DNA from 2 places in the Microbacterium sp. CFBP 8794 genome. Region 2 is predicted to be linked to the other one. Evidence: predicted binding sites of a transcription regulator. Region 2 holds the regulator's gene; the other holds the start of a gene.
The links. Region 2 encodes HspR, which represses chaperone genes until heat shock. Its sites were predicted from a motif close to AAGTTGAGTCNNNNNGACTCAACTT; they were not measured.
Positions count from the first base shown of each region.

Region 1 (15,560 bases), on a different contig from region 2:
CGCACTCCCCCAGGCCGACACGATGGAGGTGCTGACCGGCCTCGCGCCGCGCGTGCGTCGGGGGGTCGCGATCACCGCCGTGCACGACGACGGCCCGGGCGTACGCGTGAGCGCCACCGGTCCGCACGGCGACGAGGAGATCCGCGCCCGCGTCGTCGTCGTGGCCTCGGGATGGGCGGGCCGCGACCTCGTGTACCGCCCCGGCGCCGTTCGGACGCACCACTACCCCGACCGCTACGTCATGGCCGACGTCGTCGCTCCCGGCGGCCCGATCGCCCGGGTGCACCTGGAACGCCAGGGCGTGCTGGAATCGTTCCCGCTGCCCGGCGGACGCCGCCGGCTGGTGGCGTGGGCGGGCACCGACGAGGTGGCGGATGCCGCCGGCACCCTCGCGCGGGCCGTCGCCGAGCGCGCGGGGCTCGAGGTCGACATCGCCGACGCGACGACGTTCCGCGTGCGGCGCGCCGTGGCCCCGGCGCTGCGGCGCGGACGCGTCGTGGTGGTCGGCGACGCCGCCCACGAGGTGAGCCCCATCGGCGGTCAGGGGATGAATCTCGGACTGCTCGACGCCCTCACGCTGGCCCCGCTGCTGCCCGGGTGGGTGCGGACGGGCGAGGCGGTCGGCCTCGGACGATGGGAGACCGACCGTCTGGCCTCGGCGCGGCACGCGGCGCGCTTGGCGTGGCTCAACACGATGCTCGGGCGAGCCACGGGCCCGCTCGCCCACCCCCTGCGCACCGGGGCGCTGCGCACCATGCTGCGGGGGGCGGGGGGCGCGCTGTTCACGCGCGCGTACGCCATGCGACTGGATCGCGCCGCCCGCGACTGACGAGCCGCCCGGGTGGGAGGAGTCAGGTCACGACGAGTTGAGCGGCGAGCAGCAGCGCCGCCAGCATCGTGAGCTGGAACACCGCGCGTCCGGGCGCGCGCACGAGCACGAGCACCACGGCCGTGGCCGCCACCGCGACGACGGCGGTGAAGAAGATCGCGCCGAGCACCGTGGCATCCGTGCCGATCAGCACCGCCACCGCTCCGGCGACGACGCCGACCGCCGCGAGCACCACCGAGACCCGCGCACCGAGGCGGTGCGGAAGGCCCCGCACGCCCGTGCGCCGATCGTCGTCGAGGTCGCGAACGACGTTGGTCAGATGCACGGCCGCGCCGAGGGTGGCTCCCGCGAGCGACGCCCACGGGGCAGCCAGCGCGGGAGAGGCGAGGGACAGCGTCGCGAACGACGGAAAGAGCCCGAAACTCAGCACGAACGGCACGATCGACACCGGCGTCGACTTCAGCCCGGCGTTGTAGGCCCACGCCGAGGCCAAGGCCACCGCGTGCGCGGCGACGAGTCCGGGGCCGAGCGGCACCGACAGGAGCACGGCGAGGAGCGCGGACGCCACGGCCACCCCGAGCGCACGTTCCGGAGTGATCGCTCCCCCGGCGATGGGCTTGTCCGAGCGGCCGACGGCGGCGTCGCGCGCGCCGTCGATCGCGTCGTTCGACAGGCCCACCGACACCTGCCCCGCGAACACGGCGATCACCAGCAGCGCGAGTCGCCCGGGCTCGACCCCGGCGGCGAGGCCGAGGGCCAGCGACAGAACGGTCACGACCAGGGTCGGCCCCGGGTGGGTCGCGCCCCACAGCGCCCGCACGAGGGGCGGCTTCGCCGCGGCATCCATCACCCGATGACGCTACCGCGGCGCCGTGCTCGAACGCGCTGACCCGCTCCGTCACCGCGCCATCGCGTCACCGCGCCACGGCGTCACCGCGCCAGCGCGCCAGCCCGTTGAGTGTCCAGGACACGCCGCAGAAAGCGACCCCGGCACGGCGCGTCTTGGACACTCGACGGTCTTGGCACTCTCCTATCGAGAGTGCTAATCTGCTGCCACGTTGAGCGCACAAGGCTCAACTTCATCGAACTCCGGATGCCGATATCCGGACCGACCGAAAAGGAGAACCGACCATGGCCACTTACGACCCCTTCCGCGACCTCGACCGCCTCGCGTCGACCCTTCTCGACGCCCGTCGCGGGGGCGGACCGCGCCGGATGCCGATGGACCTCTACCGCGACGGCGACCACTACGTGCTCTCGGCCGACCTTCCCGGGGTCGACCCGGGCTCGGTCGACATCGACGTCGACGGTCAGCTGCTGACCATCCGCGCCGAACGCACCCTCGCCACCGGCGACGACGTCAAGTGGATCACCCGCGAGCGCGAGACGGCCACCTTCGTCCGCCAGCTCAACCTCGGCCAGGGCATCGACACCGACGGCATCAGCGCCGCCTACCGCAACGGGGTGCTGTCGGTCACGATCCCGGTGAGCGAGAAGGCGAAGCCGCGCCGCATCGCGGTGGCCACCGACGACCACGACGGCGTCATCCGGGCGCACGAGAGCGAACCGCAGCTCATCGAGCAGTAATCCATCGCGAAGAGAGGGGTCGGCCCGAACGGACCGACCCCTCTCTCGCGCGTCGCTCAGAGGTCTTCGGGCGCCAGGTCGCCCTGGCCCTCTTCGCCGAGCTCGACGACGCCCGGATCCTGACCCTGCGAGTCGGTGCCGGTGGACCCGGGGTGGATGTCGTCGAACGGGATGTCGGTGTCGTCGGCGGCGATCTCGGCCGGGTCTGCGCCCGTCGCGGTCGCGGGGGCGATGTCCTGCGGGTCGACGCCCTCGTCGAGGGCCGTCGTGGCATCCCACTCCGCCTGGGCGGGGTCGAGCGCGGGGTCGGGCTCGATCGAGGTGTCGCCGTCGCGCAGGGGCTGCACGCCCGCGATGCCGACGTCGGCGGCGGGGGTCGACGAGTCGGCGGGGGACGGGTCGATCGAGGCGTCGCTCATGAGGATCCTTTCGTCGAACGCACCGGGGTGCGTCACCGCTGATCGGCGGTGCCTCCATCCAACGATGCCGACGCGGCCGCGCCCCGCCCCTTGACAGGCCCGGCCCGCGCACGGACCACGCGCTTCGACGGGTGCGCCCCCGCTCCGGCGCGGGAGAAGCGCTCCTGCCGACGGCGAGCCCTCTTCGTCGTTCCCCAGCGCCCGGGTCGTCCGCCCGACCGACGCTGTCAACCGGGTGGTATCCCGCTGCCGATGACGACACGGTGAGGGAGACGAGAGGATCCCCCATGAACGACTCGAGCCGCACCGTCGCTCGCGCCGACACCCCCCGCATCGTGATCATCGGCGGGGGCAACGCCGGACTGTCGGTGGCCGGACGCCTCCACCGGGCCCGCGCCGGAGACATCACCGTGATCGAGCCGCGGACGCAGCACGTCTTCGCGCCCCTCCAGTCGCACATCGCGGGAGGCGCGGCACGGGCCAGCGAGGCCGTCCGCGCGCAGGCCGACGTGATCCCCCCGGGCACCCGCTGGCTGCGCGACGAGGTCTTCACGGTGGATGCCGCGGCCCGCCGCGTGCATCTCGTGTCGGGCGGTCATCTCGACTACGACCAGCTCGTGGTGTGCGCCGGCCTGCGCATGGCATGGGAGCAGATCCCGGGCCTGCCCGAGGCCATGGCGGCACCGAACGGCATCTCGAACTACGACTACGACCTCGCCGCGAAAGCCTCACCGGTGCTGCGCGACCTGCGCTCCGGCACGGTCGTGTTCACCCAGCCGCCCGAGCCCGCGTCCTGCGGCGCGGCCGCGCAGAAGCCGATGTACCTCGCGTGCGACTGGTGGCGCGCGATCGGTGTGCGCGACGACCTGCGCGTGGTCTTCGTCGCCCCCGACCCCGTGCCCTTCGGCATCCCGGCCATCGACCGCGAGCTGCAGCGCAAACTCGACGAGTACGGCATCGAGGTGCACTACAGCCGCGAGGTGCGGTCGGTGGATGCCGAGGCGCAGACGATCACGATCGGTCACGGCGAGGCCGAAGAGACCCTGGCGTACGACGTGCTGCACGCGGTCCCTCCGCAGCGGGCGCCGGAGTGGATCGCCGGCAGCGGGCTGGCGGCATCCGACGATCCGCACGGGTTCGTCGACGTCGATCCCGAGACGCTGCAGCACACGCGGTATCCCGAGATCTGGTCGGTCGGCGATGCCGCCGCGGTGGCGACCCGCCGTTCCGGGGGCGCGATCCGGCAGCAGGCGAAAGCCCTCGTGAAGAACATGACGGCGGTGAGAGCCGGGCGCTCCCCCTCCGCGAAGTACGACGGCTACAGCGTCGTGCCGTTCACGGTGTCGCGCGGCACCGTCGTCTTCGCCGAGTTCGATCGTCAGGGGCGCCTGCAGCCCACGATCCCCTTCTGGCGTTCGCTGTATCGAGAGCGCGCCCTGTCGTGGATCGCCGACCGTCGGGTGCTGCCCTGGGTCTACTGGCACCTGATCCTGCGCGGTCGCGCCTAAGCCGCGGGGCGAATCCCCGAACGACCCCGGCGCGCCGCGCACGCCCATAGGGCACGCGAGCCGATCCCTCAACCCCGGGGGCAGCTCGCCCGTGACGAGCGAAGACTGGGACCAGCCCCGGAAACCACACGAAAGAGGACACCATGGCACAGGTCATCGAAACCATCGACGTCAACGTTCCCGTCCGCGTCGCCTACAACCAGTGGACGCAGTTCGAGGAGTTCCCGCACTTCATGAGCTTCGTCGAGTCGATCACGCAGAAGAGCGACACCCTCACGCACTGGAAGGTGAAGATCGCCGGTGCCGAGCGCGAGTTCGACGCCGAGATCACCGAGCAGCACCCCGACGAGCGCGTCGCCTGGAACAGCGTCGGCGGCGACGAGAACCACGCGGGTGTCGTGACGTTCCACCGTCTCTCCGACGACGAGACGCGCGTCACCGTGCAGATCGACTGGGAGCCCACCGGAGTCCTCGAGAAGCTCGGTGCCGTCTTCGGCGCCGACGACCACTCGGTGAAGAAGGACCTCGACAACTTCAAGAAGTACATCGAGTCGCGCGGTGCCGAGTCCGGCGCCTGGCGCGGCGACGTCAGCTGACGTCATAGACAGGAAAGCCGGGTCCACCCTTCGGGGCGGACCCGGCTTTCGCGTGTCAGACGCTCACCACTGCGGGTGGATCTCCGCCCGCAGACGGCGGTCGTAGACGTCACGCACCAACGCGTCGAAGGCGTCGAGGTCGAAGCCCTCGTCGAGGAGCTGTGCGGCCCCGGCGTTCGATGTGGCCTGCGCCACCGAACGGGCGCCCGGGATCACCGAGGTGATGCCCTCGCGCGAGGCGATCCACGCCAGCGTAGCGGCGGGCAGGGTGACTCCCTCGGGAAGCGAGGCCTTGAGCTCGTCGGCCGCGGACACCCCCTCGGCGAACGGGACGCCCGAGAACGTCTCCCCCTTGTCGAACGCCTCGCCGTTGCGGTTGTACGTGCGGTGGTCGTCCTTGTCGAACGTCGTGTCGGCGGTGTACTTGCCCGAGAGCAGACCGCTCGCCAACGGCACGCGGGCCAACACGGCGACGTTCTTCTCGGCCGCCATCGGCAGCACCTCGTCGAGGGGCTTGAGCCGGAACGGGTTGAAGATGATCTGCAGGTTGCTGAGGTTCGGCCGGCGGAGCGCCGAGAGGGCCTGCTCCATCGTCTCGACCGACGCACCGTAGGCGGCGATGACACCCTCGGCGACGAGCTGGTCGAGCGCGTCGTAGGTGGCGTCGTCGTCGATCACGGCTGACGGCGGGCAATGCAACTGCACGAGGTCGAGGGTGTCGGTGCCGAGCAGCCGCCGCGAGCGGTCGATCCACCCACGGAAGTTCTCGATCGTGTAGTTCTCGGGCACCTGGTCTTCGCGACGGCCCATCTTGGTCGCCACGGTGATGCCCGTGGCGGCGGTGTCGTTCAGGAACTTTCCGATGATCTCTTCGGACCGGCCGTCGCCGTACACGTCGGCGGTGTCGAAGAGCGTGACGCCGGCGTCGGCCGAGGCGGCCAGCACGGCGAGGGCCTCGTCTTCGCTGACACCGCCCCAGTCGGGGCCGAGCTGCCAAGTACCGAGGCCGATCACCGAGACGTCACGGCCGGTGCGGGAGAGGGGACGCTGCTGCATTGCGGTTCCTTTCGAAGCTGGTTCCGAGCCTATCCAGCGTGTCCGGCACCGGGGCCGCGCCTCACCGGACGCCCCCTGCGCACCCCGTGGCGGTCGTCAAGCCCGTTCGCGCGGTCGGCGGTCGCCTCTAGCGTGGCGGCACACCCCACGGAAGGAACGCCATGAACACTCCCGCCGACCGGCTCCCCGGAGCCGACGAAGAGAACATCGTCCCCGAGTCCGAGGGCCTGGCCGCCGATGTGCCCGCCGGCGACGCCGGCGCCGACACCGGTGCCGTCGGAGCGGCGCAGATCGACGCCGACGACGAAGCCCGCATCCAGGGCATCTCGAGCCAGAACGACCTGCCCGGAGTCGGCACCCGCGCCGCCGACGGCCTCACCGAGCGGGGCACCGACGACGCCCGCGGCGAGGGCGGCTCGACCTCACGGCACACCGAGGACACCGGCGGCGGCTCCGCCACCGCGCACGCGGCCTCGGACACACCGGCCGAGGGCGAACCGCACGTCGACGCCGACGACCCCATCGCGAAGTTCCAGCCCGGCGTCGGCCGTGATTCCGCGGCATCCAGCAAGATCGCCCAGAGCCTGCCCGACCCCGACGACGCGTGACCCCGGCGGGGGCGGCCCTCCGGTCGCCCCCGCACGCGGCCCCTCGGCGGGCTCCCGACCTCCCGCGGCGGCGAGGCTCAGCGTGCGAGGCGCAGGGCGTCTTCGGCGAGGTGGAAGAAGTCGCCCATCGCCGCGGTCACGGCCTGCGCGTCGTCGGCCGAGAGAAGCAGCACCACCGTCGCCTCGCCCTCGTCGTCGCGCACGAACCAGCTGCCGGTCAGCACGCCCAGGCTCGAACCGCCCTTGAAGCCGACGTAGGGCCACGTGCCGACGTCGAGTCCCGCACCGGGGTTCTCGCTCACGATGGCGAGCACCTCGGCATCCTGGGTCTGCTGCAGCGCCCGATGCACGGCGGCGATGTCGGTGGCCGAGGCGAACCAGTCGAACCCGTCCTGCCAGACCGGGGTCGTCACGTCGGTGACGCCGACGGTCAGCGGGGCGGCGTCGATGCGGTCGAGCAGCGCGCGCTTCGCGGCGTCGTCGGCACGCGCCCACTCCTCGCGCAGAGCCGGGTCGCCCCAGCCCAGGGTGAACAGCTCCTTGGTCGAGAGGAAGGGCGTCAACGCGGCGGGGTCGGCGTGGCCGCTGCGCGCGACCGCCGCTTCGACGCGCTCACGCCCGAGCCGCTCGATGAGCAGGTCGGTGGCGGTGTTGTCGCTGATGCGGATCATGGCCGAGGCGGCCTCGCGCACCGACACCTCGGTACCGGTGGGGGCGTTCTGAAGCTCGCCCGAGGGCAGGCTGCGGTCGGCGTCGTCGAGCACGAGCGTCTCGTCCCAGGCGAGATCCCCGGATGCCACGGCATCGGCCGCCGCGAGCAGCACGTACAGCTTGAAGATCGAGGCGAGGGGAGCTGCCCGTTCGGTGTCCACCGCCACGACGTCGTCGTCTCCTCGCCGGATCAGCGCGCTGACCTCGCCGGGAAGATCGCCCAGGCGCTGCTCCACCTCGTCGAGCGAGGCGGAGGGCTCCCACGGCTCGGCTACCGGGGCGAACACCATGCCGGTGATGCGGTCGTTGCCGTCGATCGCGAGCGAGAGATCGAACGGGTCGCCGAGCGTCCCGGCGAGGGTCGCGACCGCCTGGGTCTCGGTGCCCTGGTACGCGGTCACGGTGAAGGGCGCCGCCGGGCGGATCTGCCGATTGAGCAGCTCGGCGATGTCGTCGGCCGACACCTGCTGCTGGAAGTCCTCGTGCAGCACGCGCGACCAGTCGCCGGCCGTCGTGTCGGCCTCGGCCTCGAGCACGTCGATCACCCAGGTCAGCCGCTCCCCCACGGGGGTGGCCGGCACCTCGACCGAGGCCGCGGGGGTTGCGGGAGTGTCGGGCGCGGAGCTGGTACACGCGGTGAGGGCGGCGATCGTGGCGATCGAGAGGGCGGCGGCGAGGCGACGGGCGAGAGTCACGGGAGTCCTTCCGAGGGGGGCTTTCCACGCTACGGACCCGCTTCGCACGCCGCCTCCCTCGCGAGACGGAGATACGCGAAGGTGGAGGCATGCACGACCTCCGCCTCGAACCCCTCGCCCCCTCTCTCGACGACTACCTCGAGCTGCGCCGTGCCTCGGGCCTGACCCCCAAGCGTTCCGATCAGGGCGCGCCCGCGCTCGCGAACAGCTGGGCCTGGCGTCGGATCGTGGATGCCACGGGTCGATCGATCGCGATGGGCCGGGTCGTCGGCGACGGCGGGTGGTACTTCCTCATCGCCGACATGGCCACGCTGCCCGAGTACCAGCGACGCGGTCTCGGCCGCCGCATCCTCGAGGACCTTCTCGCGGAGATCCGCGCGAAGGCCCCCGAGGGTGCCTACGTGACCCTGCTGGCCGACCCTCCGGGTCAGGCGCTGTACCGCAGCCTGGGCTTCACCGAGCCGACGACGGGTTCGGTGACGATGCACCTGCTGCTCGAGGGCTGAGCGGGCCGCCGCACCGCGGCCCGTCGCCGCGCCGTCACACCGTGGGCCGCCTCGCCCCGGACCGCCGCCGCGCCCGCAGACCGAGCAGTACGTCGAGCACCACGAACGCCGCGAGCGTGTAGCCGACGAGCGGCAGGAACAACCCGATCGCCACCGCGACCACGAGCACCGCCCCGATCCCCCACCAGGGCGCCCCGCGCAGTGCGCCGCGCGCAGGCGCCGACGCGAGGCCGCGGGTCGGGCGACGGTTCCACCACATCGCGTAGCCCCAGACGACGAGCGCGGCGATGCCGATCGCCAGGGCGAACAGCACGAGCTGGTTGACGAGACCGAACAGGGTGCCCATGTGCAGGTCCACACCCCAGCGCGACAGCTTGGCGAGCAGCGGATAGTCGGCGAAGTCGACCCGATCGGTCACGTGCAGGGTCGATGCGTCGATGGCCACGGCATCCACTTCGGTCGGGAAGCTGCGGTGCACCTCCTGCACGACCCAGGCGTCGCCGACGGCGGCCGGCGGGCGGATCTCGACGTCGCCGGTGTTGACGTTGACGCGCTTCGCGACGGCGAGGACGGCGTCGAACGTGGCCGGGTCCGCCGCCCCCGGGGTGTCGGCGTGCGCCCCGCCGCCGTGTCCGGCGTGCTCGCCGCCGGCCTCCGCCTCCGCACCGAGCGAGGTCGTCAACGCGGGTGTCCCCTCACCGATTGCGGCACGCAGGTCGGAGACGTGCGCGCCCGCCGAGGCCGACCAGGTGATGCCCGTCGCCGCGAGGAAGACCGCGCCCAGCACGACCCAGATCCCGACGGCCGAGTGCCAGCCCGACAGCTTGCGGTACCCCCGGTGCGCGCGGTTCGGGCGCAGCAGGTCGCGGCGCCCGCGGCGGCTGCGCACGAAGCGGCCGATCCACAGCCCGAGGCCCGCGAGCGAGACGATCCCGAGCCACGATGCCGCGAGCTCGCTGTACAGCCGGCCCGGCTCGCCCAGGTGCAGCGAGCGGTGCAGGTCGCTGATCCAGTGCCGCAGGGGCAGCGCGCCGCTCGTGCCGTACGCGGGCAGGTCGCCACGGATCTCGGCCGTCGCGGGGTCGACGAAGATCGCCCGCGTCGTGCTTTCGGGTAGCGCCTCGTCGGCGAACAGGACGCGCGTGGTGTCACCGGGCGCGGGGGCGGGCCGTACGGCGACCGGTGAGGCCCCGCCGCCCACGTAGGCCTCGGCCGCCTCGACCTGGTCGGCCAGCGGCATCCCGACCAGGGTGGAGGTGGCGGTCACCTCGTGCGCGTACATGACCCTCTCGAGCGACGGCGTGAGGGCGTACAGCGCGCCGCTCAGCGCCGCGACCAGGATGAACGGCCCCACGAGCAGCCCCGCGAAGAAGTGCAGCCGGCGCAGCAGCGCGGTGAACCAGCCTCGTCGCGGAGCACCCGGCCCGCTCCCCGACCGTCGAGTGTCCGGAACACGCCGCACCGCGTCGTCTCCCGACGGCGTGTTGTGGACACTCGACGGGGTGGATGCCGTCATGACGGCGCCCCGGGCTCGACGGGGCGGCCGGGGGCGGGCGCGGGCGGCGGGGGCGACGGGGGCGACGGGGACGGCGGGGCGGACTCGTCGGGAGCGGATGCCGCGACGACCGACGCCGGCAGGGTGAGGGGAGGGGAACGGAACATGGAGGATCTCTTCTCCGGGCACCGGGTGGCGCCCGTCGGTCGGCGCCGCCGCGCGCGTGCACGACGGGCCGGGGTCCCGCGCGCGGTCGACGTCGCCGCGGGGCGGTGCGCCACGGGATACGACATCGCCGCTCGACGATGACCGAGGAAGGGGGGCGTCCCGAGGGGACGTGGAAGGGAGTCGCGCCGGCGCGAGAGCACTCGGCGTGCGCGACCGCCCGCCCGGTCCGTCAGACGGCCGGGACGCACCGCTCACGGCGCGGCGTGACGCGGAGCAGGGTCAGGATGCCGAGACCGGCGGCCCGCGACGTCGCGCACTCGCGGCGAGCAGCACCGAGGTCGGGCGCACGACGGCGACCACGACCGCAACGCGATGGCGCGGCGACACGGGCCCGAACGTCGCCGCCATCACGCGCACGCGCGCACGCAGCCCCTCGACCGCGCGGTCCGCGAGCGCACGCAGCACCCCCAGGGTGCGTTCCGCGCGGTGCAAGGCCAGCGAGGTGACGGCCGCGGCGAGCGCGTGCCAGAGCCACATCGTGGCATCCGGCGTCAGTGCGGCGCCCACCGGATCCGCGGCGACCGCCGGGAAGACGGCCCCGTGCACGTGGCCGGCCGCGCCGAGGTCGTAGCTGCCGAGCACGAACAGCGCGTGGAACAGCAGCTGGCTGACGACGACGGCCGCGCTCAGACGCCAGGCCGAGAGCCGGCGGCCGGCCAGGACCGTGCAGGCGACGAACGACAGCGCGAGCGGAACGACGACACCCATCCAGCCGGGCACGGCTCCCCCGCCGGTCACGTGCGACAGCAACGCGACGAGGGTGGCGATCGATGCGGCGACGCCCCCGCGCGCGACGCGTACGCCCCGTGCCCGTCGTCGCATGGCCTCCATTGTGGCAGGGGTTCCCCGCGCGTTCCGCGCACTGCATCGGCGTCGAGCAACAGGAGGGCGATCAGCACGCCTCCGCCCCTAGGCTGAGGCCACCCGACCCAGGAGGATGCCGTGCCCCGACCCCGCGCCGTGATCGCCGGAGCGAGCGGATTCGTCGGCGGAGCGCTGGTCGCCGCGTTCCGAGACGACGGCTACGACGTCGACACGATCGGCCGCACCGGCACCGCGACCTGGGCCGATCCGGCCGCCGTGGCGCAGGTCGTCGACGGCGCCGACGTCCTGGTGAACCTGGCGGGCAAGATCGTGTCGTGCCGGTACACCGACGCGAACCGTGACGAGATCCTGCGCTCTCGCGTCGACACCACCCGTGCCCTGCACTCCGCCGTCGCGCACGCGGCCCACGCGCCCGCGGTGTGGATGAACGCCTCGACCGCGACGATCTACCGCCACGCCACCGAGCACGGCAACGACGAAGTCGACGGCGAGATCGGCCAGGGGTTCTCGGTCGATGTGGCCACGAGCTGGGAACGCGCGTTCTTCGAGGGAGAACTGCCCCGCACGCGCCGTGTGGCGTTGCGCATGGCGATCGTGCTCGGAGACGGTCCGGCGACCCGCATGCTGTTCGCCCTCGCCCGACTCGGGCTGGGCGGCCCGCAGATCGACAGCTGGTGGTTCCCCCACCGCCGGTACCGCGGGATCGGCGCGCGCCCCACGGGGCGCCTGTGGTCGAGCTGGCACCGCACCTCGGGCCACCAGCGCTTCAGCTGGATCCACATCGATGACGTCGTGGCATCCGTGCGATTCCTGCGCGACCGCGACGACATCGTCGGTCCGGTCAACCTGGCCGCGCCCGCCGTGAGCGACAACCGCACCCTCATGCGAGAGCTCCGGCGCATCGCGCGGGCGCCGATCGGCCTGCCCGCGTTCCGGTGGATGCTCGATCCGGCGATGGCGCTGCTGCGCAACGAGCCCGAACTCGTGCTGAAGAGCCGGTGGGCGGTGCCCCGCGTGCTGACCGAGGCGGGCTACGTCTTCCGCTATCCCGAGCTGGCCCCGGCACTCGAGGCGGTGGCGGCCCTGCGCCCCCCGCGCGGTCGCGACCTGTTCTCGGTCTGAGCCGGCCTCACGCGAAAGGCCGCCCCGGCCGCGTGACGCACGTCGGTGCGGCACACGGGGGACGGCCTCTGATCGCTCCGACCTCGGTCGGATCCGGGGGTGGGGACGAACGGTCAGACCTGGCGACGGATGAACCGCATGAGCGCGGCGATCACACCGATGATCAGGATGATCACGCCGATCCAGAGCAGGAACTTCACGGCCTCGACGAAGATGCCGAGGAAGAGGAGCACGAGACCGACGATGACGAGGATGATGGCGAGAGCGGGCATGGTCCCACTCTGCCGGGTCGATGCCCCCTCGTCTGCGCCCTTGACACCGTGCGGGTGGCGCCGTGCGGGTGGCGCCGTGCGGGCTGCGCGGCGGAAGCCGTGTCAAGACCGCTGCGCCCCCGGCATCCGCGGACTAGCGTCGCTGTCATCACGACCCCCAGGAGGCGGACATGACTGAGCGCGACGTCAACGGACACGGCACCGGACCCGAAGAAGGCGAGTACACCGACGTGCAGCTGCCCGGCGGAGACGACGACCGCGGGAGCGCCGACGCGCCCGGCGAGTACGTCGACCGCGAGAACGCCGACGGGAGCGAGTCGCGCCCCCGCACCGACGAGGCCGGCGCCTACACCGACGTCGAGCTGCCGAGCGGCGACGAGGCGCACGAAGACCTCGACAACCCCGGCGAGTACACCGACCGCGACCGCTGAGCGATCAGAGTCCCTCGGTCAGCACCCGGCGATCACCGCTCGAGCGTGCGCTGCGGTGCGACGCGATACACCTCGACGTACGACCGCACGAAGGCGTCCGGATCGGCGAAACCCCATCGGGCGGCGACCTCCCCGACCGATGCACATCCCGCGTCGGCGTCGAGGAGGTCCGCGTGAGCCGCGCTCAGACGCGCCGCAGACAGGTACTCCTCGGGAGAGGATGCCAGTTGCCCGTTGGCCGCGAATGCGCGACGCAGACCGGTGGCAGACGTGCCGACGGCACGCGCCGCGTCGTCGACCGTCACCGGCAACGACGCGTGATCGTCGATCCACGACGTCGCGGCGGTGTAGATCGTCGCCTGCTCGAGGGCCGATGCCCGCCGCTCGCGCGCGTCGCCCACGAGGGGGAACGCCTCGAGCGTCGCCGCGGCGAGGGCGCGTCGCACGTGCGCCCGCACGAGAGGCTCCGCCAGCAGGGGGACCTGCGTCAGCGACCACCGCAGCGTCGCGAGCCAGTAGTCGCCCAGGCGCCGCGACACCGGTCCCGTGCCGGCGAACCGGGCCACGAGCGTCTCGTCGCCGTAGATCGTGCGGGCCGTCTCGCTCAGCCACTCGGCGTCGAAGGCCACGAGCTGCACCGACGTGTCGATCGGTCGCCCGATGAGTTCGCGACCGGGCTGCACGATGCCGGGCTCCACGCTGTAGTCGCCGGATTCGGAGCCGATGGTCCACGAGAACCCGGGATTCGAGGTGGCGAAGTAGAACCGATCCGCCTCGTAGACGATCTCGGCCCGGCAGTCCCAGGTCAGGTGCCGCAGGGCGAACGCCGCGTCACCGACCGCGTGCTCCGCGATCGAGGCCCTCTCGGCGAGCACGTCGACCCGCCCGTACTGCTCTTGCAGCCAGGCCTGCGTGTCGGCCACGTCATCGGTGCGGACGCGCGAGTCGAAGAAATCGTTCATAGGCGAGGACGGCGAACCGCTGGAAAACGGACCGCTCATGCCCATGATAGTTAACCCCCCTCACCCCGACTCACCAGGAGAGACACCCGTGGCCGACTCGCCCGCTGTGCGCCCCATCCATCCCGACGACGCCGGAGAGGTGCTCACGATCCAGCGCGCCGCCTTCGCGAGCGAAGCGCTCATCTACGGCGATCCCGACATGCCTCCGCTCACGCAGACCCTGCCCGAGCTCGAAGCCGAGCTGGTCGAGAACCTCGGCTGCGTCGCCGTCGACGGACACCGGATCGTCGGCGCCGTCCGCGCACGCCGTGACGGGGAACTGCTGCTGATCGGGCGCCTCGCGATCGCCCCCGATCAGCAGGGCGCCGGTCTCGGAACGTTGCTGCTGGCAGCGGTCGAGCAGCGCGGACGCGAAGCCGGCGCCACCGAGGCGGAGCTCTTCACCGGCGGCCTGAGCGAAGCCAACCAGCGTCTGTACGAGCGCGAGGGGTATCACCGCACCGAGACCACCGCCGACGGCGAGATCTTCTACCGCAAGCCGCTCACCGCCTGAGCAGGACGCCACCCCCCTGTTGAGCGTCCACGACACGCCGCAGTGCCGACCGCGAACGCGGCGTGTGTCGGACACTCAACAGGGGGGGTGGCGCACCGCAGACGAAGGGGCCGCCGCCCGGTCCCGGACGACGGCCCCTTCTGCGCGTCACGCTTACGGCGTCGGCATACCGCCGTTGACGTTGAGCGTCTCGCCGATGACGTAGCTCGACTCCGCCGAGGCGAGGTACACGTACGCGGGGGCGAGCTCGGCGGGCTGGCCCATGCGCCCGAGCGGCGTCTCCTCGCCGAACTCGTCGACCTTCTCGTTCGGCTGACCGTCGGTCACCTGCAGCGGCGTCCAGATCGGGCCGGGCGCGACGGCGTTCACGCGGATGCCCTTGGGCGCGAGCTGCTGGCCGAGGGCCTTGGTGAAGGTGTTGATGGTCGACTTGGTCGAGGCGTAGTCGACCAGGATCGGCGCGGGCGAGTACGCCTGGATCGATGTGGTGTTGATGATGGCCGAGCCCGCGGGCAGGTGCGGGATGGCCTCCTTGCAGATCCAGAACATCGCGTAGACGTTGGTCTTGAACGTGTCGTCGAACTGCTCGTCGTCCAGCGTCGTCAGGTCTTCGTTGAAGATCTGCTTGCCGCCGTTGTTGACGACGATGTCAAGGCCGCCGAGGCCCTCGACCGCTTCCTCGACCAGCGTGCGGGCGTACTCGCGCTCGCGCAGGTCGCCGGGGATCTGCACGACGGTCGCGCCGGCCTCACGAAGGATTCCGGCGATGCGGTCGGCATCCACCTTCTCCTCCGGCAGGTACGACATCGCCACCGAGGCCCCCTCGCGGGCGAACGCGATCGCGGTGGCCGCGCCGATCCCCGAGTCGGCTCCGGTGATCAGCGCCTTGCGGCCCTTCAGCCGCTCGCTGCCGACGTAGGTGTCCTCACCGAGCGCGGCCTTCGGGGTCAGCTCGGCGTCGAGGCCGGGCTCGGGCTGGTCCTGCGCCTGGGGCTCGATGTCGGCGTAGAGCTTGGTGGGATCGGTGAACGTGTACTGCGTGCTCATGGCGAGTCCTTTCATGGGGGATGGATGCCGAGACGAGACGTCGCGGCAGAGGATCAGCGGCCGGAGAGCTCGGCGGCATCCACGAGTTCGCGGATGACGAGCGCGGCGTT
Region 1 is NZ_JACYTT010000004.1:394,591-410,150, forward strand. Features, by position in the region: gene IFU19_RS12745 (FAD-dependent monooxygenase) at 1-829, shown strand, start outside; gene IFU19_RS12750 (UbiA family prenyltransferase) at 852-1,676, opposite strand; gene IFU19_RS12755 (Hsp20/alpha crystallin family protein) at 1,961-2,416, shown strand; gene IFU19_RS12760 (hypothetical protein) at 2,473-2,835, opposite strand; gene IFU19_RS12765 (NAD(P)/FAD-dependent oxidoreductase) at 3,123-4,343, shown strand; gene IFU19_RS12770 (SRPBCC family protein) at 4,487-4,939, shown strand; gene IFU19_RS12775 (aldo/keto reductase) at 5,003-5,995, opposite strand; gene IFU19_RS12780 (hypothetical protein) at 6,157-6,603, shown strand; gene IFU19_RS12785 (Cpe/LpqF family protein) at 6,681-8,009, opposite strand; gene IFU19_RS12790 (GNAT family N-acetyltransferase) at 8,099-8,515, shown strand; gene IFU19_RS12795 (PepSY-associated TM helix domain-containing protein) at 8,550-10,031, opposite strand; gene IFU19_RS12800 (hypothetical protein) at 10,458-11,060, opposite strand; gene IFU19_RS12805 (DUF1731 domain-containing protein) at 11,181-12,185, shown strand; gene IFU19_RS12810 (hypothetical protein) at 12,299-12,457, opposite strand; gene IFU19_RS12815 (hypothetical protein) at 12,628-12,888, shown strand; gene IFU19_RS12820 (helix-turn-helix transcriptional regulator) at 12,921-13,850, opposite strand; gene IFU19_RS12825 (GNAT family N-acetyltransferase) at 13,894-14,403, shown strand; gene IFU19_RS12830 (SDR family oxidoreductase) at 14,557-15,450, opposite strand; gene IFU19_RS12835 (glycoside hydrolase family 15 protein) at 15,504-15,560, opposite strand, start outside.
Region 1: a site for HspR is predicted at 1,885-1,909, ahead of IFU19_RS12755 (Hsp20/alpha crystallin family protein). Genes of this name have one in related genera too.

Region 2 (15,560 bases):
TGCTGCATCGCCGCGGGCGCTTCTTCCAGGTGCTGGAGGGGCCGCAAGACGCGGTGGACGCCCTGATCGCGAAGATCCGTGAGGACGCGCGGCACCACGACATCCGCATCCTGCTCCGTGAAGACCTCGACGACCGCCGCTTCGACGAGTGGACGATGGGCTACGAGCCCATCGGCGTGCCGTCGACGCCGCCCCCCGAGGGGTTCCGCGACACCTTCGACGACCTCGAGTCCGCCGACGACGAGATCAGCTCGCGGGCGGTGCGCGAGTTGACGGTCTGGTTCCGGGCCCGCACGGCGGGCGACCGCTGATCCCTTCGCCGCCGCGACGGCGGTCGAGTCGTTCAGCAGAGCGGGCGGGTGATCGCCTTACCGGTCACAGCGGCGGGTCGAGGGCGCGGAGCGCGGCATCCATCTTCTCGGCCATGACGGCGTATCCGGTGTCGTTCGGGTGCAAGCCGTCCGTCGCCATCCAGCTGTCGGCGTCGTCGGCGTAATGCCCGTCGAGCCAGTGGCTCGCTCCCTCGATGTGGTCGGCGCCGATCCTCTCGGCCGCGTCCTCGACCCACCCGGCGATCACGTCGACCGAGGCGGGGCGTTCCGCGGTGTACCAGAACGGCTCCACGACGACGATGCGCGCTTGCGGCAGACCGTCGTGCAGGCGCTGCAGGTCGTCGTCGATCGTCGCGCGGATCTGGTCGGCCGCGCGGTCGTAACTGAAGTTGTCGTTCAGGCCCATCGTGACGAACACGATGTCGGGCTGGTCGTCGATGACGAGGGCGGGAATGTCGTCGAGACCCGCCCCCATCGTGGCTCGGCGGTTGACGAAGCCGAGGCCGTTCTCGCTGCGGTTGATCTCCTGCCACCCGCGCTCGACCGAGACGATGGTCGACCACCGGTGGTCGGACGAGCTCGCCCCGGTCCCGCGCGTTTACGAGTCGCCGTAGAACGACACGACAGGTCCGTCGCCCGTCGGAGCGGGGACGGGGGCGGGGGAGGTCTGCGCCGAGCAGGCCGTGCCCGCCAGGATCGCGGATGCCACCACCACGAGGCTGAGCAGTCGTCGCGCGCGCATGCTCTCATTGTCGGCGCGGATGCGAGGGGCGGGGCCGTCCAGGGCGAACCGTGCCGGATCGCGCCGGGCGCGTGCCGTCGCGTCATGCGCCGAGCGCGGACCCGCTTTCGGGGGTCTCGGGGTCGTCGGCGGCCGGCGCCGCGAGCCGCGCGACGTGGCGTGCGATGCGCGCCGCGCGCGAGGTCTCGGACGTCGCCGTGACGACGGGGTGCAGCACGGAGTATCGCTCCGACTTGTTCAACGCCGCGAAGCGACGCGCGGCCGCGGGCTCGGCATCCAGTGCCGCCTGCAGCTCGGCGGGGACCTCGATCGCCGCCGACCCCGCGTAGGCGCGCTCCCAGCGGCCGTCGGCCTGTGCGCGCCGGATCTCGGCGGCACCGCGTTCGCGCATTCGCCCCTCGTCGGCGAGGCGGTCGACGATTCCGACGTTGCGCGTCGACCACATCGACCGCGCGCGGCGCGGGGTGAAGTGCTGGCGGAACGTGGCCGCGTCGCGCGACTGCTTCCGCCCGTCGATCCAGCCGCTGCACAGTGCTTCGTCGAGGGCCTCCGCGTATGTGAGCGAGGTCGGAGCGGTGGTGCCCTTCTTGGCGAGCACCAGCCACACGCCGTCGTTCGTGCTCTCGTTCTCGTCGAGCCAGGCCCGCCAGGCGTCGGCGTCGACGACGGTGAGTTCGAGGGGGTCGGTCATGTGGAGTGCCTCCTTCGCGCGGGCCGCACGAGCACGATAACGCGCACCTCCGACACGGCGCCCCTATCGGAGCGGGCACGTGCGAGGCAAGCGGCCCCCGGCGGCCTTCGGCATCCGGTGTCATGGATGCATGCGATGTGTGACCTATGCGGGCGAGACCGTGACCACGACCGACGACGTTGCCGAGGCGCTGGTGCAGCTGACCGCGTCGATCGCCGCCGACGGGCAGGCCGAAGCGGTGAGCATCCCGATCGTCACCGACGACGGCGAGACCGAACAGGCGGAGCTCGTCATCGGTGTGGGCAACGATGTGCTGAGCGCTCCGGCGGCGTGGGAGCGCGAGGAGCCCGACTTCGGCTGGGCCGCCGAGCAGCTCCGTCAGCACCGGCGCTACCCCCAGTCGACCGCCGTCGCCCACGAGCAGACGAGCGACGACACCAATCTCGACGCTTTCTGGGACCCCGACCTCGAGGGGTTCACGCGCGCCTGAGCCCGCACCCGAGGGGGGAGCTCGTCAAGCCCACCCTCGCCGCTGCGCGCCGTCGTAGCGTGAAGCATCCACGCCGACGGCGGCCGGTTTACCGTCCCGGCGTGTGAGCCCCGGACAGTCCGGGCGGCTCCGCCGTTTCGCGGGCGCCGCCCGGACGCCGGGGCGCCTCATGGTCATCGGATGCCGGACGCCCACGTGCTCCGCTGGCATTTCGAGATGTGCGCCCTGTCATCCGGTGAACCATTCCCGCATGTCGGTCCACACCGTCGTCAGGGCATCCTCGAGCGGGAGATCGGCGGAGCCCTGCAGCCACCGGTCCACCGCGAGGTCGAAACAGGTCACGGCGAGGGCTGCCCAGGCGTGCGCAGGCCCGGGGGAGATGCCCCGTTGGTTCAATGATTCTTCGATGGCGCGTGCGAGGTAGTGACTGCGGAGAAGATCGCGCTCGTGCAGCGCCGGTTCGCTCTGGATGATGCTGCGTCGACGTGCGATCTGTTCTCGCCAGCCCTGGATGCCTCGGCATGCGGCGGCGAGACCCTCGCGAACGGTGGCCGCTGCGCCGCGTTCCTGCGGGATGGATGCCATGAAGTCGCTCACCGCCTGCGGGAACTCGCGATCCCGGAGGAACAGCACATCGCGTTTGTCGGCGAAGTGGCGAAAGAACGTCCGCGTGGTCAGCCCCGCCGCCTCGGCGATCTGGGGGACCGTGGTCCCCGCGTACCCCTGGTCGGCGAACAGGGTCATCGCCGCGGCTTCCATCCGCAAGGCAGCATCCGGTGACCATCGAGGCATGGACCCATGATGACACGAACTGTCGTAAGATCGGTCACGATGACACGCAATGTCATCAGAATCGGAGAGCGGAAGAATGAGCGACAACTCGGCGGCGTGGATCGATTCTCCTTATGCAGACCTGACGGTCCGAGCTGCGCCGATGCCGAAGCCGGGGGTGGGGCAGCTGTTGCTCGAGGTCCGCGCGGTGGCGGTGAATCCGCTCGACGCGATCATCCAGTCCAACGGCACCGTCATGTACGGGTGGTTGCGCTACCCGGTGGTCCTGGGGGAGGACGTCGCGGGCGTCGTCGTCGAAACCGGTGCCGGCGTGGACGACTTCGCCGTCGGAGACCGCGTCGTGGCGTACGCGATGGGCCTGGAGAAAGGACGGGACGCCGTCTCCGAGAGCGGTTTCCAGGCCTACGTCGCGGTCGATGCGAGCCTGGCCGCCGTCCTGCCGGCCGCCGTCACCTTCGAGGAGGCCGTCGTCCTGCCTCTGGCGATATCCACCGCGGCGGCCGGCCTGTTCGAGAAGGACCAACTGGGACTGGACTACTCCCGTCTCGGAAACTCGGCGCCTCGCGACGAGGTCGTCGTGATCTGGGGCGGCGCGACGGCGGTCGGAGGCAATGCGATCCAGCTCGCCCGAGCGGCCGGCTATCGGGTCATCACGACAGCCTCGGCGAAGAACCACGAACGGATGAGGCGGCTGGGAGCAGAAGCCGTCTTCGACTACCACGACCCGGACGCTGCGAATCGGATCATCGACGAGGTCGGCGGCTCCGCGGTGGCGGGGATCCTCGCCGTGGCGACGGGGTCGGCCGAGCCCTGTCTGAGGATCGCGCGCGCAACCGGTGCCACGCAGATCGCGATGGCGAGCCCTCCCGTCTCGTTCTACGATCAACCCCGCCGTCGAGGCCTCTCCCTCGCTCGCGTCCGCCTCTTCCTGAAGCTTGGAACGCGGACGGCTCTCCTCCAGGTGCGCAGTCGCGCCCGCGGTATCGGAGCATCGTTCATCTGGGGAAGCGCCATCGCCACGTCTCCCGTCGGCCCGGCCGTCTGGGGCGGGTATCTCCCCGCCGCTCTCGCCTCGGGCAGCCACCACCTCTACCCCGAGGCCCACCTCGCGGGGCACGGCCTTACGGCGATCCAGGGAGCCATCGACACCCTTCGCCTCGGCGTATCGGCGCGGAAACTCGTCGTCACCCTCGACCACGCACCGACGGGATCGTGATCGATCCACGAGGAGGCGTCGGAGCGCGGCGCGGGAACAGCGAGCGCCGGGCGAAAGGGCGTCAGTCTGAAGCGACGCGGGAGAGTCCGGCACAAGTCCGGGAGTCACACATGGAGGGGCTGACGGGAATCGAACCCGCGCTATCTGCTTGGGAAGCAGAAGTTCTGCCATTGAACTACAGCCCCGTGCGCCTTGCGGCAGCCCGGCCAGCATAACAGCGTCCGGTCGTCGTGCTCCCCGTCGTCCGTCACAGACCCCCGCGAAAACGACCCTCGCCCTAGGCTGGGGCCGTGCTGCTCTCCGATCGCGACATCCGAGCCGAACTCGACGCGAAACGCCTCGGGCTCGACCCCTTCGACCCGGCCATGGTGCAGCCCTCGAGCGTCGATGTGCGCCTCGACCGCTACTTCCGGCTGTTCGACAACCACAAGTACCCCTTCATCGATCCCGCCGAGGAGCAGCCCGAGCTGACGCGCCTCATCGAGGTCGCTCCCGACGAGCCGTTCATCCTGCACCCGGGCGAGTTCGCTCTCGGGTCGACCTTCGAGCGGGTGAACCTTCCCGACGACGTCGCCGCGCGCCTCGAAGGCAAGTCGTCTCTCGGCCGCCTGGGGCTGCTGACGCACTCGACCGCGGGGTTCATCGACCCGGGCTTCTCGGGCCACGTCACGCTCGAGCTCTCGAACGTCGCCACGCTGCCGATCAAGCTCTGGCCGGGGATGAAGATCGGGCAGGTCTGCTACTTCCGCTTGACCTCGCCCGCCGAGAACCCGTACGGCTCGGGCCCGTACGGCAACCGCTATCAGGGTCAGCGCGGGCCGACGGCTTCGCGCTCCGCGCTCAACTTCCACCGCACCGACGTCGGCTCGACCGAGGCCGGGTCCGTCGGACGCTGACCCGACGACGAAGCGGCGAGGCCCCCTCGGGAGTCCTCGCCGCTTCGTGATTTTGCGGGATCATTCGGATGCCGACGACTCGCGGCCGCGGCGGAACCCGGCGTCGAAGCCGCGCTCGAACGCGTGCTGCGCGGCCTGGTGACCACGGTGGTGGCCGTGGCCGTCCCGGCCGAAGCCTCGGCCGCCGTGGGTGCGCTCGTCGCCCGCGCACGGCCGATCCGCGGTGTGTCCGCGGTGACCGCCGTGCTCGGCCTCGTGATCGCCGTGGCCGGAACCCCGGCCGAAGCGTGCACCGAACCCGCGCGGGCCGGGGCCGAAACCGGGGCCGAAACCGCCGCGTCCCGGGCCGCGGAAGCCGCGCTCCGGTGACGTCGCGGTCGCGTCGACTCCCAGCGCGTCCGAGAGGGCATCGAGAGCCGTCGCCAGGCGCTCCAGCTGCTCGGCCGGCACGTCGGCCAGCAGGGCCGCGCGGTCGGCATCCACCCGGTCGAGGATCTCGCGACCCCCGGCGGTCAGTCGCCAGCCGTCGTCGCCGCGCTCGATCCAGCCGCGCTCGGCGAGAGCGTCGACGCGCTTGCCGCCGCGGGCGAGACGGTCGTGCACCCAGGGCGCGTCGATCCGTCCGTCGATGGCGCTGAGGATCATCACGGTCTTGGGGTGCAGCTCGCTGTCGCGTAGCTGCGTGAAGAGGCGGTGGTGCAGCGCGTGACCGACCGTCGTGAGGCGGTGGGCGAGGCTGCGGGCATCAGGTGATGTGGAGGTGTTCATGGGGTGTCCTTTCGGGGCGGTCCATCCGCCGATACATGTCATGTGACAACAGATGTACTGTGACATGTATCTCTGATGCTTGTCAAGCGACATGTAAAATTCCCGCATGGCCACTGACCCCGCCGACGAGATCGCCGCCGCTCTCGGGCGCTTGCGCGGACGCCGCCCGCGCCCGCCCTTCGGCGCCGAGGGGCACCATCACCCGCACGTTCACGGCGAACGCGGGGGATTCGGCGGACCCTGGGGGCGCGGCACCCCGCCCTGGGCCGACCCCGCACAGGGGCGCTTCGGCGGACCCGCACGCCTGCGCCTACTCGACGCTCTGATCGCGGCATCCGGATCGCTGTCGGTGAGCGAGATCGCCGAGGCGGTGGGCGTCGACCAGCCCCGCGCCTCGCGGCTGGTTCAGCAGGCGGCGCAGATGGGTCTGGTCGCACGCGAGCCCGACCCCGACGACGCCCGCCGCACGCGCGTGCGCCTCACACCCGAGGGCGAGGGGATGGTCTCGGGTTTCCGCGGTCGACGACGGGATGCCGTGCGCTCCGCGCTGGAGTCGTTCACCGACGACGAGCGCGTCGAGTTCGCCCGCCTGCTCGGCAAGTTCGCCGACGCCTGGCCGCGCGACTGAGCTGACGGCGTGCCGGGCCCCGGCCCGCCTCAGCGGATGACGGCCGGCCGCGCCTTCACCGGAACCATCAGCACCAGCCCGACCGCCAGGATCAGCACGATGCCCACGATGCCGAGGCGGGTGTCGCCGGTGATCCCGACGAACAGGGCGAACAGGCCCGGCGCGAGGAACGAGACCGCTCGGCCCGTTGTGGCGTAAAGGCCGAAGATCTCACCCTCGCGACCCTCCGGAGCCACCCGGGCGAGGAACGACCGGCTGGCCGACTGCACGGGTCCGACGAACAGGCCGAGCCCGAGGCCCGCCACCCAGAACGCCGGCACCGAGGTGCCGATGAAGAGGATGACGCTGCCCAGGACGATCAGGCCGATCAGCGAGACGACGATCACGCGCTTCGGTCCGAAGCGGTCGTCGAGGCGCCCCGAGAAGAACGTGCTGATACCGGCCACCACGTTCGCCGCGACCGCGAAGTAGAGCACCTCCGTCGAGCTGAAGCCGAACACCTGCGCCGCGATGATCGCGCCGAAGGTGAACACGCCGGCGAGGCCGTCGCGGAACACCGCGCTGGCGACCAGGAAGAGCAGCACCTGCCGGCTGTCGCGCCACAGCGAGCGCAACGTGCCCCACAGCACCACGTACGAGCGGAAGAAGCCGACGCGCACCCGGCGCTGCTGCGGCGGGATCTCGGGAACGCGCAGCAGAACGGGAACGGCGAACACGCCGAACCAGACCGCGGATGCCAGGACCGCGAGGCGGATGTTCAGCCCGCCCTCCTTCGGCACGGCGAGAAGCCCCCCGGCATCGGGTGCGCCGAAGCTCTGGATGAACAGCACCAGCAGCAGGAGCAGCAGCACGATGCCGCCCACGTACCCCATGCCCCAGCCGAAGCCCGAGACGCGGCCGATGTTCTCGCGCGTGGAGACCTGCGTGAGCATCGCGTAGTAGTTGACGCTGGCGAATTCGAAGAAGACGTTGCCGACCGCGATGAGGGTGGCGCCGAGCACGAGGAACTCGGGCGTGCCCTCGACGAAGACCATCGCGGCCATCGACAGCACGATGAGGCCGGTGTTGATGCCGAGCCAGAGCTTGCGGCGCCCCGTGCCGTCGGAGCGCTGGCCCAGCACGGGGGCGACGAGCGCCACGACGATGCCGGCGATCATCAGCGCCACGCCGACCAGGCTCGCGTTGTCGGCGAGGGCGCGCACGAGGGCGGGGTCGTCGTCGTTGCCGTTCGCCGCGGCCACCACGGCGGGATCGACGAACAGCGAACTCGCCAGGTAGGTGCTGAACACGAACGTGGTCACGACCGCGTTGAAGGCGGCGGATCCCCAGTCCCACAGGGCCCAGGCGAGCACCGGCCGACGGAGGGTGCTGACGGGGGCGGAGGCGGGCTCGGGAGGGGTCATATGGGTCACGCTAGGCCCCTCCGGTGAACGCCCGGTACCCCCGAGGCGACGCCGCGCCACCCTTGGCGCGCTCATTCAGGCTACCGCCGAGCCCGCACGGCGGCGCGGAGCCGACTACCGTGGAGTCATGGCATCCGAAAACCCCGTCGACTCCGCTGAGGCGGAGACCACCCCCGCCCCGCTCACCTTCTCCGACCTGGGTCTGGATGCCAACGTGCTCAAAGCCCTCAAGGACGTCGGGTATGAGACCCCGTCGGCCATCCAGGCCGCGACCATTCCCGTGCTCCTGCAGGGTCGCGACGTCGTCGGTCTCGCGCAGACCGGTACCGGCAAGACCGCGGCGTTCGCGCTGCCGGTGCTGTCGCAGATGGAGACCGGCCACAAGAACCCGCAGGCCCTCGTGCTCGCCCCCACCCGTGAGCTCGCGCTCCAGGTGTGCGAGGCGTTCGAGAAGTACGCCGCCCACATCAAGGGCGTCTCGGTGCTCCCCGTCTACGGCGGTCAGGGCTACGGCCAGCAGCTGTCGGCGCTGCGCCGCGGCGTCGACATCGTCGTGGGCACCCCGGGTCGCATCATGGACCACCTCGACAAGGGCACCCTCGACCTGAGCGAGCTGAAGTACCTCGTGCTCGACGAGGCCGACGAGATGCTCAAGATGGGCTTCGCCGAAGACGTCGAGACGATCCTCGCCGACACCCCCAAGACGAAGCAGGTCGCGCTGTTCTCGGCGACCATGCCGGCGCAGATCCGCCGCATCTCGGCTCAGTACCTGAACAACCCCGAAGAGATCACGGTCAAGACCAAGACCGCGACCTCGACGAACATCAGCCAGCGGTATCTGATCGTGTCGTACCAGCAGAAGATCGACGCCCTCACGCGCATCCTCGAGGTCGAGAACTTCGAGGGCATGATCGTCTTCACCCGCACGAAGAACGAGACCGAGACGGTCGCCGAGAAGCTGCGTGCCCGCGGGTACACCGCCGCCGCCATCAACGGCGACGTCGCCCAGGTGCAGCGCGAGCGCACGGTCAACCAGCTGAAGTCCGGCAAGCTCGACATCCTCGTCGCCACCGACGTCGCCGCGCGTGGTCTCGACGTGGATCGCATCAGCCACGTGGTCAACTACGACCTGCCGATCGACACCGAGTCGTACGTGCACCGCATCGGCCGAACCGGTCGCGCCGGCCGCACGGGCGACGCGATCAGCTTCGTCACCCCGCGCGAGCGCCGCATGCTCACCGCGATCGAGAAGGCCACGCGCCAGCCGCTGACCGAGATGTCGCTGCCGAGCGTCGACGACGTCAACGCCACGCGCCTCACCCGTTTCGACGACGCGATCACCACCGCCCTCGAGGACACCGCCGCCATCGCGACGTTCCGCGACGTCGTGGCCCACTACGTCGAGCACCACGACGTGCCCGAGGCCGACGTGGCCGCAGCGCTCGCCGTGGTCGCCCAGGGCGACACCCCGCTGCTGCTCGAGGCCGAGGCCTTCCGTCAGCAGCGCTTCGACAGCGAGCGTCCCGCGCGCGACGGCGCTTCCCGCGACGGTGGTTCGCGTGACGGTGGATCGCGCGACAGCGGTCCACGCCGCGACACCTCGGGGCGCTTCTCGACTTACCGCATCGCGGTCGGTCGTCGCCAGCGCGTCGAGCCGCGTCAGATCGTCGGCGCTCTCGCGAACGAGGGTGGGCTGCGTCGCAACGACTTCGGTGCGATCCAGATCCGCCAGGACTTCTCGCTCGTCGAGCTGCCCGCCGACCTGTCGAGCGACACGATCGGCCGCCTCGCCGACACCCGCATCTCGGGCCAGCTGATCGACCTGCGCCTCGACGGTGGCGGACGCTCCGCCAAGCGCAGCGACCGCCCGCAGCGCCGTGAGAGCGACCGCGATCGCGACTGACCCCGCGGCATCCGTCCGACGCCCCCGCTGACCTTCGGGTCGCGGGGGCGTCGTGCGTGCAGCGGGCCCAGGCGCGGCCGCCGCCCGGTGTCGTCCTCACGCCGCGCGCGTGCTGTGGCGCGGGGCATGTCCCACTTCGTGCTGCCTGGGCCCTTCGGGGCTGCACATTTCGGGACACGGTTTGCGCTGCGCGAGACGCTGGGGACGCTGTGGGGCGGGGCATGTCCCACTTCGTGCTGCCTAGACCCCTCGCTGCTGCACATTTCGGGACATGGCCGGCGGCGTGCGACACACGGTATCCAGAAGTTGAGCCAATTCATATCAACTCGGCTTGACCTCGATGCAGAGCCCCGATAACGTTGAGTCATCGGGGCTCAACCCCCGCAGAGACTTCATAAAACCCCGAGTCGTGGCATCCGTCCGGCTCACAAGCAAGGAGACACATATGCCCCGTGCAGTGGGAATCGACCTCGGTACGACCAACTCCGTCGTGAGCGTGCTCGAGGGTGGCGAGCCCAAGGTCATCGCCAACGCCGAGGGTTTCCGCACGACCCCCTCGGTCGTCGCCTTCACGAAGGACGGCGAGGTGCTCGTCGGTGAGACCGCCAAGCGCCAGGCCGTCACGAACGTCGACCGCACCATCTCCAGCGTCAAGCGCCACATGGGCACGACCTGGTCGTTCGACGTCGACGGCAAGAAGTGGACGCCGCAGGAGATCTCGGCCCGCATCCTGCAGAAGCTCAAGCGCGACGCCGAGGAGTACCTGGGCGACACCGTGACCGACGCGGTCATCACGGTCCCCGCGTACTTCAACGACGCCGAGCGTCAGGCCACCAAGGAGGCCGGTGAGATCTCGGGCCTCAACGTGCTGCGCATCATCAACGAGCCCACCGCCGCGGCTCTCGCCTACGGCCTCGACAAGGGCAAGGAAGACGAGCTCATCCTCGTCTTCGACCTCGGTGGCGGAACGTTCGACGTCTCGCTGCTCGAAGTGGGCAAGGACGACGACTTCTCCACCATCCAGGTGCGCTCCACCTCGGGCGACAACCGCCTCGGTGGCGACGACTGGGACCAGCGGGTCGTCGACTACCTCATCAAGCAGTTCAAGGACACGACCGGTGTCGACGTCTCGGGCGACAAGATCGCCCTGCAGCGTCTGAAGGAAGCGGCCGAGCAGGCCAAGAAGGAGCTTTCGAGCTCTACCTCGACCTCCATCAACCTGCCCTACCTGTCGCTCACCGACTCGGGCCCCGTCTCGCTCAGCGAGACCCTCACGCGCGCCAAGTTCGAGGACCTCACCAAGGACCTCCTCGACCGCACGCGCAAGCCCTTCTCCGACGTCATCCGCGAGGCCGGCGTCAAGGTGGAGGACATCGCGCACGTGGTGCTCGTGGGCGGCTCGACCCGCATGCCCGCGGTCGCCGAGCTCGTGAAGAAGGAGACCGGCAAGGACGCCAACAAGGGCGTCAACCCCGACGAGGTCGTGGCCGTGGGCGCAGCCCTGCAGGCCGGTGTCCTCAAGGGTGAGCGCAAGGACGTGCTGCTCATCGACGTCACCCCCCTGAGCCTCGGTATCGAGACCAAGGGCGGCATCATGACCAAGCTCATCGAGCGCAACACGGCCATCCCGACCAAGCGCAGCGAGACCTTCACCACCGCCGACGACAACCAGCCGTCGGTCGCGATCCAGGTCTTCCAGGGCGAGCGCGAGTTCACCCGCGACAACAAGCCGCTCGGCACGTTCGAGCTCACCGGCATCGCCCCGGCTCCCCGTGGCATCCCGCAGGTTGAGGTCACCTTCGACATCGACGCGAACGGCATCGTCCACGTCTCGGCGAAGGACAAGGGCACCGGCAAGGAGCAGTCGATGACGATCACGGGCGGCTCGTCGCTGCCCAAGGAAGACATCGAGCGCATGGTGCGCGAGGCCGAAGAGAACGCGGCCGACGACAAGAAGCGCCGCGAGTCCGCCGAGACCCGCAACCAGGCCGAGACCCTGTCGTACTCGATCGAGAAGCTGATCAAGGAGAACGAGGACAAGCTCCCCGCCGAGGTCAAGACCGAGGTCCAGGGCGATGTCGACGCGCTCAAGACGGCACTCGCCGGCGATGACGACGACGCGGTCAAGACCGCGTTCGACAAGCTGAACGCGAGCCAGGGCAAGCTCGGCGAGGCCATCTACGCCTCGTCGCAGGCCGCGGGCGAGCCCGCCGACCCGAACGTCGGCCAGCCCGGCAACGGTGAGACGCCGAACCCCGAGGAAGACGTCATCGACGCCGAGGTCGTCGACGACGAGCCGACCGACGAGACGAAGAAGTAAGCAGAGACCATGGCACACAAGGACGACGAACAGCCCACGGGCTCGGGCGCCGGTCCTGACGAGACGGGGCCGGAGGAGAACACCTCCGGCCCCGCGCCGTCGGGCGAGCAGTCCGAGACACAGGACCCGGATGCCGAGGGCCTGACCATCGACGACATCCTCGGCGCCGAGCAGACGCCCGAGGCCGCGGCAGAGGGGGCTTCCTCCGACAAGGAGGCCTCACTGCTGATCGACCTCAAGCGGCTGCAGGCCGAGTACGCCAACTACCGTCGGCGCACCGAAGACCAGCGCGAGCGCGAGATCGAGCGGGCCAAGGGCGAAGCCGTGAAGGGCCTGCTGCCCGTCATGGACGACCTCGACCGCGCGGTCAAGCACGGCGACCTCGTCGAGGGCACGCCCTTCGCCGCCATCGGCGACAAGGTGCGGGCCGTGGCCGAGCGCCTCGGCGTGGTGTCGTACGGCGCCGTCGGCGAAGTCTTCGACCCGCAGCAGCACGAGGCCATCTTCCAGGCGCCCACCCCCGGCGTGACCGAGACGACGATCCTCGAGGTCGTCGAGGTCGGTTACCGCCTCGGCTCGATCGAGCTGCGACCGGCCAAGGTCGTCGTCGCCGTGCCGGCCTAAGAGGAGGACACATGGCGAGTCAGGACTGGTTCGACAAGGACTTCTACAAGGTCCTCGGCGTCGACAAGAGCGTCAGCGCGGCCGATCTGAAGAAGACCTACCGCAAGCTCGCGCGCCAGTACCACCCCGACTCGAACCCGGGTGACGCGAAGGCCGAGGCCAAGTTCAAAGAGATCAGCGAGGCCTACTCGGTGCTCAACGATCCGGAGCAGCGCGAGGAGTACGACCAGATCCGGGCCATGGGCTCGGGGGCGCGCTTCTCGGCACCGGGTACCGGCGGCGGGGGCGGTTTCGACGACGTCTTCAGCCGGTTCGGTCAACCGCGCAGTGGCGGCGCCGGGGCCCCTCCGGGGGGCTTCGACGACTTCTTCTCGATGTTCGACCAGCAGGGCGGCGCCGGTTTCGGTTCCGGCCGGTTCGGTCAGACCTCGGGCGGATACCGCGGTTACGGCGGACCGCAGCGCGGATCCGACGTCACGGCGCGCACGACGATCGACTTCGTCACGGCGGCCAAGGGCGAGACGATCACCCTGCAGGGCGAAGACAACGTCCCGTTCAAGGTGAAGATCCCGGCCGGGGTGTCGGACGGGCAGAAGATCCGCCTGCGCGGCCGCGGACGCAAGTCGCCCGACGGCGGCGAGAGCGGCGACATCGTCGTGACCGTCGCGGTGCGTCCGCACCCGGTGTTCACGCGCGACGGCCTCCACCTGCGGGTCACGGTGCCGGTCACCTTCACCGAGGCGGCTCTGGGCGCCACGATCGAGGTCCCGACACTCGGGGGGGAGCCGGTGCGACTGCGCGTCGCCCCCGGCACCCCGTCGGGACGGGTGCTGCGCGTCAAGGGACGCGGGATCGAGTCGACCAAGGGCGTCGGCGACCTGCTCGCCGAGGTCCAGGTCGCGGTGCCCACGCACCTCGACGACGCGGCCCGCGAGGCCCTCGAGCGTTTCCACGAGCTCGAACCGAAAGAGAACCCGCGCGCCGACCTGATGGCCAAGGCGCGCTGACGCATCCCACGCGCGTCGTCGCGGTTCTCGGCATCCGATACGTCAGGATGCCGAGAACCCGGCACTCGCACCCGGCACGACGAAAGAGGTGAAGACGTGTCCGAGAGAGAGATCGACGAAGACGCCCCGATCTTCGCCATCGCCGCCGCCGCCGAGCTGTCGAACATGCACCCGCAGACGCTGCGGCAGTACGACCGGCTCGGTCTCGTCGTGCCCGCGCGCACCCAGGGCGGGTCGCGTCGCTACTCGAGCCGCCACGTGCAGCAGTTGCGCGAGGTCGCCCGCCTGTCGGGGGAAGGCATGAGCCTTCCCGCGATCGCGCGCCTCCTCGCCCTCGAGGAGCGCGTGCACGATCTCGCCCGCCGCGTGAACGACCTCGAGCGGCAGCTCACGATCGAGCGGCAGTCCCGCCCCGGTGCGCGCGTCTTCGCCGCCGGCGCGACCGGCTCGGTCGTGACGCTCCGCCACGGCTCGCGCGTGCGTCGCGCGACCGACATCGTGCTCTGGCGCCCGCGCGACATCCACGACGACTGACACCCCGCCGCCGCCCCGAGGTCCCGAGCTCCTCGAAGGGTCTGCGTGCACGGTGCCCCGACGGCTCGGCCGGAGCGGGGCAGCGGCTCAGGCCGGATCGATCCGCAGCACCGTCGGCGTCTCTCCGACCGAGAGGTCGTCGACGACGCGGAGCGTGCGTGCGATGTCGTCGACCGCGCCGATGACGGTGCCGAACCGCTCGCGGTCGGCGCACACCGCCGTCACCGTGACGAAGTGCGAGCCCGTGTCCCACGTGTAGGTCGCGAACGGGGGAGTCTTCGGATCGATCGGCAGCGGCATCGCGAGCTTCTCGCCGACGCCGAGGTGCGGATTGCGGAACGACTCCGTGTCGTCGTACTCCATCGGCATCATCGCGCGCGCGGTGCGCAGCTGCGCGGTGGCCTCTTGCAGCTGTGCCATCACGACGAGCAGCTCGGGCGCGCTCTTCCACACCCACACCAGAACGCGGCCACCGGCGCGACGCATGAGCAGCGGAGCGGCTTGACTCAGCATCCACGCGAAGGCGCCGCCGCCGGGGCGGGGGGCGGTGCCCGTCGTGCGGGCGGCCTGGCCGAGCAGCATGCCGAGGGCGGCCTTGCGGTGTCGTCGGCCGCGGAGGCCGAGTGAACCGGTCACGGGCACCCAGAGGTCGGCGGCGGCGTCGGCCTGCAGTCGAGACATGGCTCCACCCTACGAGCCGCGACCGAACGGGCGCTGAGTTGCAGAAATGGTTCCCCGGTGTCGGAGGTTGGTGCCAGGCTGGTCTTCGCGGTCACGGCGGCCGCGTCAGACCTGCTCCGGAGGTCCCATGCTCGGCAAGATCCTCGTCCGCTACCTGTCCCGGTACCGCTGGCTCCTCGTGGCGCTGCTGGTGTTCCAGTTCGTCGCGGCGATGGCATCCCTCTATCTGCCGCGCCTGAACGCCGACATCATCGATCGCGGCGTCGCCCAGGGCGACACGGGGTTCATCTGGTCGCAGGGCATGATCATGCTCGGCATCTCGCTCGGGCAGATCGTCGCCTCGGTCGTCGCGACCTACTTCGCCGCGCGCGCCGCCATGGCCGCGGGCCGCGACATCCGGCTCGATCTGTTCGAGAAGGTCAGCGGCTTCTCCGAGCGTGAACTGTCGCAGTTCGGCGCCGGTTCCCTCATCACGCGCAACACGAACGACGTGCAGCAGGTGCAGATGCTCGCGATGATGGGCGCCACCATGC
Region 2 is NZ_JACYTT010000001.1:380,742-396,301, reverse strand. Features, by position in the region: gene IFU19_RS01760 (BLUF domain-containing protein) at 1-311, shown strand, start outside; partial or broken gene IFU19_RS01755 (SGNH/GDSL hydrolase family protein) at 376-915, opposite strand; gene IFU19_RS16530 (hypothetical protein) at 931-1,074, opposite strand; gene IFU19_RS01750 (YdeI/OmpD-associated family protein) at 1,157-1,765, opposite strand; gene IFU19_RS01745 (hypothetical protein) at 1,926-2,255, shown strand; gene IFU19_RS01740 (TetR/AcrR family transcriptional regulator) at 2,484-3,047, opposite strand; gene IFU19_RS01735 (zinc-binding alcohol dehydrogenase family protein) at 3,124-4,263, shown strand; tRNA gene IFU19_RS01730 (tRNA-Gly) at 4,375-4,448, opposite strand; gene dcd (dCTP deaminase) at 4,554-5,159, shown strand; gene IFU19_RS01720 (hypothetical protein) at 5,220-5,927, opposite strand; gene IFU19_RS01715 (MarR family winged helix-turn-helix transcriptional regulator) at 6,034-6,555, shown strand; gene IFU19_RS01710 (MFS transporter) at 6,585-7,958, opposite strand; gene IFU19_RS01705 (DEAD/DEAH box helicase) at 8,086-9,861, shown strand; gene dnaK (molecular chaperone DnaK) at 10,307-12,181, shown strand; gene IFU19_RS01695 (nucleotide exchange factor GrpE) at 12,191-12,805, shown strand; gene IFU19_RS01690 (DnaJ C-terminal domain-containing protein) at 12,817-13,812, shown strand; gene IFU19_RS01685 (heat shock protein transcriptional repressor HspR) at 13,909-14,346, shown strand; gene IFU19_RS01680 (hypothetical protein) at 14,434-15,027, opposite strand; gene IFU19_RS01675 (ABC transporter ATP-binding protein) at 15,155-15,560, shown strand, end outside.